Regions from separate parts of the Paraburkholderia sp. SECH2 genome, predicted to be linked through region 1. Evidence: riboswitches for the same ligand, from Rfam matches in the RefSeq annotation. Region 1 holds a riboswitch; the other holds the start of a gene.
The links. A riboswitch is a leader RNA that binds a small molecule or an ion and turns the genes downstream of it on or off. The one in region 1 is predicted to bind cobalamin.
Positions count from the first base shown of each region.

Region 1 (4,380 bases):
CCAGCAGGATCGACACGAATGCGCCGGCGAATGCGCTGGCGTCGACGATCCACCACGCACAACCAGCGATCATCGCGACCAGCGCGAACGTCGCCGCGCCACCCGACACGCCTAGTACGTAGGGCTCGGCCAGCGGATTGCGCAACAGCACTTGCAGCAGCGCCCCCGCCAGCGCAAGCAACGCGCCGCACGCGAAGCCGGCCAGCGCGCGCGGCAAACGCAGCGTGCGCACGATCTCGCCGGCAAGATCGCCGGACGCCACATGCGACGCGTGCGACGGCAGCAACGCCGCCAACACGCGCGCCGGCGCGAGCGACACACTGCCCAGTGCGAGCGATGCCATCAGCACAACCAGCGCGATCGCCGCGAGCACGAGCCAGATCGCGGCGGCGCGCTTTGCGCTCATCACGCGCAACGTGGTCGTGGGCATCGGGCTCGAGCTACGGTTCATCGGCACGTTCTCATGCAAGTACGTTCGTCATTGCTGCTGCCAACCAACCGTGACATACGCACCGCGCCGCGGCGAGTTATACGAGTAGGCCGTTTCATAGTCCTTGTTCAACAGGTTCTGGATCTGCGCGGCGACGTACCATGCCTTCGTGATGTTGTAGCGCGCCGACAGATTCACCACGCCGTAGCCGCCCAGCGTGCCGCTGCTATCTTCACGCGCGCCGCTGACAATCCACTCGCCGCCGACACGCCACCCGGCAATGCTGCGATTTACCGCCAGCGACGCGAAGCGTCTTGCACGACGCACAAGATCGGTATCGCTATCGAGGTCGACAGGATTCTGCAGCGTTAGCGACGCGCGCACGTCGGTCTTGCCCATATGGCCGCTCCACGATCCTTCAAGCCCCTGCACCTTCGCACGGCCGACGTTCTCGGCCAAAAAAATGCCGGGCGTAACCTGCTCGTAGTCGATCAGATTCGAATAACGCGTCTGGAAGGCGCTCAGACGCATCACGCCAAGCGCGTTCGACGCGTACTGCAATGCTGCTTCGATCGAATGGCTGCGCTCCGGCTGGATCGACGGATTGCCGCTGAGCGGATAGTACAAATCGTCGAAGCTCGGCGCGCGGAATGAATCCGAATAGCTTGCAGTCGCCTTCCAATGCTCGGTGATATCGAAACCGTAGCCGAGATAGTAACTGTTCGCCCCGCCGAAATCGGAATACTGATCGCGCCGCACGTTGGCCTGAATCTGATTGCGCCCAAAGCGCCCCGTGTAGCCGACAAAGCCCGAATCCACATGCCGGTCGGGCGCAGTGAATGTATCCGAGTCGAGGCTCTGATCCAGATGCTCATAGCCGACCTGCAGTTTCTGCTGCGCGGCGAGCGCAAAATCGTTCTGCCACGTGTACTGGCGATTGTCGGTATCGAAGCGGCCGTTGTAGATGCCGTTGGTATTCGCCACGCTGCGGTCGTCGCCTTCGGAAACGATGAAGTGCGTGGTCCACCAGTCGGTCAGTTTGCCGTTCGCGAACACCGACACCTGGCGCACTTTGCTGTAGAGGTTGTTCAGATCGGTCGGCACACCGTACGCGTTGTCGTAGCTGTTATTGCCGTTCGACTGGAAATAGGTGGCGCCCGCGTCCCACTTGTCGCTGAACTTGTGACGCAGCGAAGCCGAGATGCTTTCGTTCAGATAGCCGTTCGCGTTCGGATTCGCGTTGGGCGCCTGCGACGGATTGAGCGAGGAGAAGCCGTCGTCTTTCGAACGCGCGAGCGAAATGCTGAAGGTGGTGTTGCCGTCTTTATCCAGCGAGCCGTTCACGCCGGCCTGCTGCGTCTGCGTGTGATAGCTGCCATAGCCCACCGAAAAATTGAAACGCGGCGGATGGTCGCCGCCGTCTTTGGTGAACACCTGCACCACGCCGCCAATTGCGCCGGAGCCGTAAAGCGCGGACACGTTGCCATTCACCACTTCGACGTGATCGATCTGGTCGAGGGGAATCTGCGCGAGTTGCGGCGCGCCCAGACTCACGGAGTCGACCCGCACGCCGTCGATCAGCAAAAGCGATTGCGTCGACGACGCGCCGCGCAGAAACAGGCTCGTCGTGGAACCCGGACCACCGGTGCGCGAGATTTGCGCGCCGGGCGCGAGTTGCAGCAGGCCGGGCAAATCGGTCGCGGTCGTATCGGCGATGTCCTGCTGGTCGAACAGCGTGGTCTGCGGGATCGCATCGGCGAGCGGTTGCGGCCCGCGCTCCGCGGTCACGACAACGGGCGACAACACCGCGGCTGACGAACCGCTCGCCCCCGTATCGGCAGAAGAAGATGACGACGAGGACGGTGACGCAGAAGAAGCAGTAGCTTGAGCATGCACGACGAGCGGCAGGCTCGCAAAGGCGAGCAACGCCGCGCGAGCGATAGGGGACAGCATGGGATGACATTCCTGTGGATAGCGTGCGCGGCCCGCTTCCCCGCGGGCCGATGCGTAACGAGGCGCCCGCGTTGTTTTACGTTTGCGCGGGAACGAGCCTCTCCCTCTGGCCGGTATCCGGGCTGGCGACACATCGATCCCGCCTTCCCACGCGTGACGCGCAGTGGCACACTCGCGTGTTAAGCATCAAACACGCGATCAGGATCGACCTGCATGACGAATGCGGTCGCTTACCGTTGCGGGGGCAGCGCAGGTTGGCGCGTTCAGGCGAAGCGCGCGCCCTGCTTCCCGTTTAACTGCGCACACTGTGGAAAAGCGCGCGCGGGCACCAAAGTGCGGCCAGTTTAGGAGCGGCCCTCGGGTCCGTCAAGAATGGTTAATCCGTGCGCAAACTGTTCTGTTAAGTGCAGGTTATTGTCCGATGCATGAGTTGTTTTTCATCATATGGTCGATAAAAGCCGGCACAAAGCGATGTTGTTACGTCTCGAAACGAGACAATTGTCGGAACCTGCGACATTCCGCGCTAAAATGCGATGTCTTTAGAGGACGCAGCAGATGCTCACCGAACTCGAAACACTTTCACAGAATATCGGCAAGCTGATCACGATCAGCCAACGCCACAATGAAGCGCGGCTCGCGCTCGAAGATCAGCTCGCCCAAACGCGTGCCGAAGCCGAGGCCACGCGCACGGAACTCGCGCTGATGCGCGAGGAGCGCGATGCGCTGCAGGCGGAACGCGACGCGCTGTCGGCAAAGATCGACGACGCACAGGTGCGCCTCAATGCGATCCTCGAAAAATTGCCGCGGGCCCGCGCGCACAGCGAGCCTGATAATCAGCTCGATCTGCTCGAGACCGCGCCGCATGAGGAAGAAGCGGAGAGCGACGTCACCCGCCATGGAGAAAATGCATGACCACCAAGCAGATCGAAGTATCGATTCTCGGCGTGCCCTATCGTCTAGCCTGCTCGCCGGAAACTGAAGGCGCGCTGCTTGAAGCGGTTGCACGCGTCGACGCCGAGATGTCGAAGATCCGCAATGGCAGCAACGTGCGCGGCACGGATCGCATTGCCGTCATGGCCGCGCTGTCGCTGGCATCAGAACTGCTTAAGCTGCAAAGCAGCGTGCGGCACGGAGAAGCATTTCCCGCTGAAGAAATCCGGCGTACAATGCACCAAATGAACGAGCAACTGGGTACTGTGATTCAGCAGTACAGCATGTAAAAGTATCTTGTAGCCGGTCCTGAGATCGGCTGCGAATTCAACCGAGATGCATGAACAAAGATTCATGCAAACGTCTTGAATTCAATCGGTTTGACTTCCCTGCCTGGTTCGCCAAGGTCATATATTCCTTGAACCAATGCCATGTGCACGGTTGTGGAAATTTGTAGCACGGGTGTGCGCGTCACTCTGTCTGATGTACCCGAAGTGCTGCTAACTGCGACCAATTCTGAACTCCCGGTTCAGGATGCCGGCCTAGCGGCTAAGGCGGGGACCTTATTCAAACGGCATCGGACTTCGGTTCGGTGCCGTTTTTCTTTGGGCCTCGATTTTTTTGCTGTGTCAAACCTTTAACGTTCAACTCGATTCATGCGCTACTGGCTAATGAAGTCCGAACCGGACGAAGCAAGCATCGACCATCTGGCAGAGGCACCGCACCACACGTTGCCGTGGACCGGCGTGCGCAACTATCAGGCGCGCAACTTCATGCGCGACATGATGCAGGTCGGCGACGGTGTGCTGTTCTATCACTCGAGTTGCCCGGAGCCGGGCATTGCGGGGCTCGCGGAGGTGTCGTCCACCGCGTATCCGGACCCCACTCAATTCGACAAGAAGAGCTCCTACTACGACCCGAAGTCGTCGCAGGAAACGCCGCGCTGGCTACTCGTCGATGTGGTGTTCAAGAAGAAGATCCCCTTGATTCCGCTTGCCGCGCTGCGCGAGCATGAAGAATTGAAGGACATGCGTGTGCTCGTCAAAGGCAACCGCCTGTCGATCACA
Region 1 is NZ_JALPRH010000040.1:32,421-36,800, forward strand. It holds gene M0D66_RS35820 (iron ABC transporter permease) at 1-451, opposite strand, end outside; gene M0D66_RS35825 (TonB-dependent receptor) at 479-2,383, opposite strand; cobalamin riboswitch at 2,474-2,731, opposite strand; gene M0D66_RS35830 (ATPase) at 2,939-3,295, shown strand; gene M0D66_RS35835 (cell division protein ZapA) at 3,292-3,603, shown strand; RNA gene ssrS (6S RNA) at 3,697-3,878, shown strand; gene M0D66_RS35845 (EVE domain-containing protein) at 3,970-4,380, shown strand, end outside.

Region 2 (4,380 bases), on a different contig from region 1:
CTAGCCAGACTGATTAGATGACTCACGAGCTTATTGCATGACCCAGCCTTTGATTACCGATGACGAACGCGCGCCAAATGAACGTCCGGTTGCCGTCGTCGCGAGCCGGCATCTGAGTGTCGCGACGCTTGCGGGTAGCGGCACCGTGCCGGTGTTCGCGAACGGCGACTGGCTTGCGCCGACGCATGACGTCAAGCGTGCCGTGATTCTGATTCACGGACGCCTGCGAAATGCGGACACGTACTTCAATCTGGCGGAGCGCGCGTGCGCACTGGCTGGTGGCGATGCGGCCGATACGCTGCTGATCGTGCCGCAGTTCCTCGCGAGTGCCGACGTTGGCGCGCATGCGTTACCGCCATCCACGCTGCATTGGGAATGGACTAGCTGGATGGGCGGCGACAACGCCGAAGGTCCGGCGCCGCTCAGTTCGTTCGATGTGCTCGACGCCATTCTGCAGACGCTGGCGTCGCGTGAGCAGTTTGCGTCGCTGACCGAGGTGGTGATCGCCGGGCATTCGGGCGGTGGCCAGGTGGTGCAGCGCTATGCCGTGGTGACGCGCGGTGAGGCGCCGCTCGTCGCGCGCGGAATTGCGCTGCGCTATGTGGTCGCGAATCCTTCGTCGTACGTGTACTTCGATGCGATGCGGCCGACAGCATCAGGTGAATTCGTGGCGTTCGATGCGACGGCATGTCCGTCGTTCAATCGCTGGAAGTATGGGCTCGAAGATTTGCCGGCCTATGCTTCGAGCGACGGTGATTCGAGCTCCGCTGATGCGCTCGAATCACGCTATGCGCGTCGTGACGTCACCGTGCTGCTCGGCGGCGCGGATTGCGATCCGCAGCATTCGGCACTTGACCGTTCATGCGCTGCGCAGACGCAAGGCGAGCATCGGTTGGAGCGCGGATTGGCTTACGCGCGCTATATGGCGTCGCGGGATCCGGAAGGGGCTGCGAAGCATCGTACGTTTGTGATCGACGGCGTCGGGCACGACGCGAAGGGGATTTTTGCATCGGCGCAGGGGCTGGCGGCGTTGTTCGGCAAGGCATGAACCGTGCTACGGAGATAAGGCCAGCTTTCAAAGGACTGTGCCGACATGAACAAGACCCGAATTCTCGCGGCCGCGATCGCCGCTGTATCACTTGGCGCATTGCTGCCGTGCAGCGCGAATGCTGACGATGCGCCTAGCCCGTGTGCATCGCTCAAACGGATCGTCGCGGCGGCGCCGGACGGCCTGGCTTCGCTGACACCGGATGACGGCAAGGGCGTCGCGCAACCCTACGGCGATGACGCCCAGTGTTCGGCGAGCCGCGGGAGTTATCAATGCACGTGGACGCCGCATCACGACGCCGGTTCGAGCGCGGACGCGCTGCAGGGTGTCGCGGCGGACATCGCCTCGTGCCTGCCGGACGCGACGCATGATCAGAATTCACCGGGACGTCAGCATTTTTATCTTGGCACGCGCGCCAAACGGACCGATATCACGTTGACGCGGGCTGATTCGAGCAAGTTGAGGCTGGTTGTATCGGGCAAGTGAGCGGGCACGTGCGTTTCGGACTATCCGAGCGTAGCCGTTATTGTGATGCTGGCCACCATGTCCAGCCGCGTCGCGAGCGTCGCAACTCGACCATCGAGAGCGGCGCGATTTCGATGTGCGGAAACACGCCCGGCGGCGCGCCGAGTGCATGAACGATCGCGGCCCGGATCACAGGCGCGTGCGTGACGGCGACCACGGTCTGTGTGTTGCCTTGTATGACGTCCTCGCTCAACGCACCGTTTAGCGCATCGAGCCACTGTCCCACCCGCTTCACGAGTTGACTGAACGACTCGCCGCCGTGCGCGGCCGTGTCGGGATCGTGTGTCCATGCGGCGAGGTCGTGTGGTGCTTCGACCGCGAGATCGGCAAGGCGGCGGCCGTGCCACAGGCCGTAGTCCATATCTGCCAGCCGCTCGTCGACCGACGCCGCGGCACCGAGCCCCAAGGCCGACGCCGTGTCGCGCGCACAAACCGCAGGGCTGACGAAAACTGCCGCGTCATCCGGAATCGACAGACGCGCTCGTGCGGCGGCGGCTTCGGCGAGGCCGCGTGCGTCGAGCGGGTCGTCGGCAGGGAAGCGGCCCGCGCGCATCGCCGCGGTCGATGCGTGGCTGATCAGTAACAGCCGTATGTCCATTCAATTGATTTCCATAAAGACCGGACTAGAGCGGGACGCCGCGTACATGCTTTGCATTGCCGGGAGGCAAAGTTTAGCGCGTAGAATAGCGTCACTGCGAAGCACGGAAGCCGGTGAGAGCCCGGCGCGGTCGCGCCACTGTAATCGGCATTCATGAGCCGAAAGCCAGACCTGAGCTTCGCACCATCCCTCTTCAATCGACTATCGGGGCGCGTTACCCCCAGGAGATGTCCATTATGTCCAACGCTGTTTTCGATTCCACGACACAGCCCGTCGCCCAACCCACGCCGATTCCGCTGCGTGAACTGCTGCCTTGGGTCGTGTTCGGCGGCTTGCTGCTGTTGCTCGCGCTGTATTTCGTTGGTGCGGAGCAGGGCGCCACGTCGCTGGTGCCCGGCATGTATGTGCACGAATTCGTGCACGACGGCCGCCATCTGCTCGGCTTTCCCTGCCACTAACGGAGTCGAACATGGTCGGTAAATTGTTGGTACGCGGGATGCTTGCAGGCATCGCCGCGGGATTGCTCACGTTCGGCTTCGCGAGATTGGTGGGCGAACCGCAGGTCGATCAGGCGATTTCCTTCGAGGAAAAGGCCGACGCCGCCAAAGGCGAAGCGCCCGAACCCGAACTGGTGAGCCGCGGCACCCAGGCGGGTCTCGGACTGTTGACGGGCGTGGTGACGTACGGCGCCGCGTTCGGTGGGCTGTTCTCGCTGGTGTTCGCGTATGCGTATGGCCGCGTCGGTACGCTGAGTGCGCGCGCGTTGTCCGCATGGCTCGCGCTTGGCGCGTTTATCACGCTGGTGATTGTCCCGAACATCAAGTACCCGGCGAATCCACCCTCGGTGGGCGACCCCGAGACGATCGGGATGCGGACCGGCTTGTTCTTCCTGATGATTGCGATCTCGCTGGCTGCAATGGTGTTTTCGCTGAAGGTTCGACGCCGCGCGGCACTGAAGTTGGGCGCATGGAATGGTTCGATCGTGGCGGGCGTGGTGTTCGTTGCGATCATTGCGGCCGTGCAACTGTCGATGCCGACGATCAACGAAGTGCCGGCGGCTTTCCCGGCGGTGCTGTTGTGGAAATTCCGCGTCGCGGCCATCGGCATGCAGGTGATTATGTGGACGACCGTTGGACTGCTGTTCGGCGCGCTCGTTGAGCGCAGCAAATTGCTGGCTCCCGCGAGCCGCAGCGCCGCGAAGTCTGCTTACCTTTGATGTGAACGGCGTGACCGTGCGAGCCGCGGTCACGCCGACGTGCAGCGCGAGAGAAGCCAAATACATCAAGTACTTGGCGCGTTTGCCGGAATGTTATCCACAGGCTTGTGAACGTTTTCTGTGGATAAGCCACCCCTCTGCAATGCGCCGCTCCGCGCCAACCGTGTCGGCGATCATCGCTGCGTCTCCCCGCACCGCAAGCAACAAACCGATCTGCGTCAAGCACTTAGGTACGATGCCCCGTTGTTATCAACAACCCTATGAACATTTTCTGTGGACAAGTGCCATGGCTGCATAACGTTATGCAAATCGCTTGGTTGCCCGAAGCCGGGGCACATCCGACACTCACTCCAATCTCAAGCAAACCGAGCCTGGAGCCATGTCGAACCCATCAAGCCTGCGCCCATCGTGGGCCACTCGCCTCACGGCACTTCTGCTGCTGGCCGCATCGGCGATAACGACAACAACGGCCATCGCCGCGCCACCTTCGGGCGATCCGATCCTGATAGGCGTCAGCGGCCCGCTGACCGGCCAGAACGCTCAGTACGGCGCGCAATGGAAAGCTGGTTTCGATCTTGCATTAGATGAGATCAACAGCCACAACGGCATCAACGGCCGTCCGCTGAACTACGTCTTCGAAGACAGCCAGAGCGATCCACGCCAATCCATCACGATCGCGCAGAAATTCGTCAACGACCCGCGCATCCTGATCGAACTCGGCGACTTCTCGAGTCCCGCTTCGATGGCGGCGTCGCCGATTTATCAGCATGCGGGCCTCGTGCAACTCGGTTTCACCAACTCGCATCCTGACTTCACCAAAGGCGGCGACTACATCTGGAGCCCATCGGTCAGCCAGGCCGACGCGCAGCCGCTGCTTGCCGACCTCGCCGTGAAAACGCTCGGCCTCAAGCGCATCGCCGTGCTCTATCTGAACACCGACTGGGGACGCACCAGCAAGGACGTCTTCGTCAAAGCCGCCAATGAACGCGGCGC
Region 2 is NZ_JALPRH010000012.1:27,168-31,547, reverse strand. It holds gene M0D66_RS20345 (alpha/beta hydrolase) at 38-1,048, shown strand; gene M0D66_RS20340 (hypothetical protein) at 1,094-1,534, shown strand; gene M0D66_RS20335 (histidine phosphatase family protein) at 1,572-2,171, opposite strand; cobalamin riboswitch at 2,226-2,365, shown strand; gene M0D66_RS20330 (CbtB-domain containing protein) at 2,408-2,629, shown strand; gene M0D66_RS20325 (CbtA family protein) at 2,641-3,387, shown strand; gene M0D66_RS20320 (ABC transporter substrate-binding protein) at 3,767-4,380, shown strand, end outside.
Region 2: it holds a riboswitch for cobalamin, as region 1 does, so the genes downstream of both, M0D66_RS20330 (CbtB-domain containing protein) here and M0D66_RS35825 (TonB-dependent receptor) in region 1, are expected to answer to the same signal.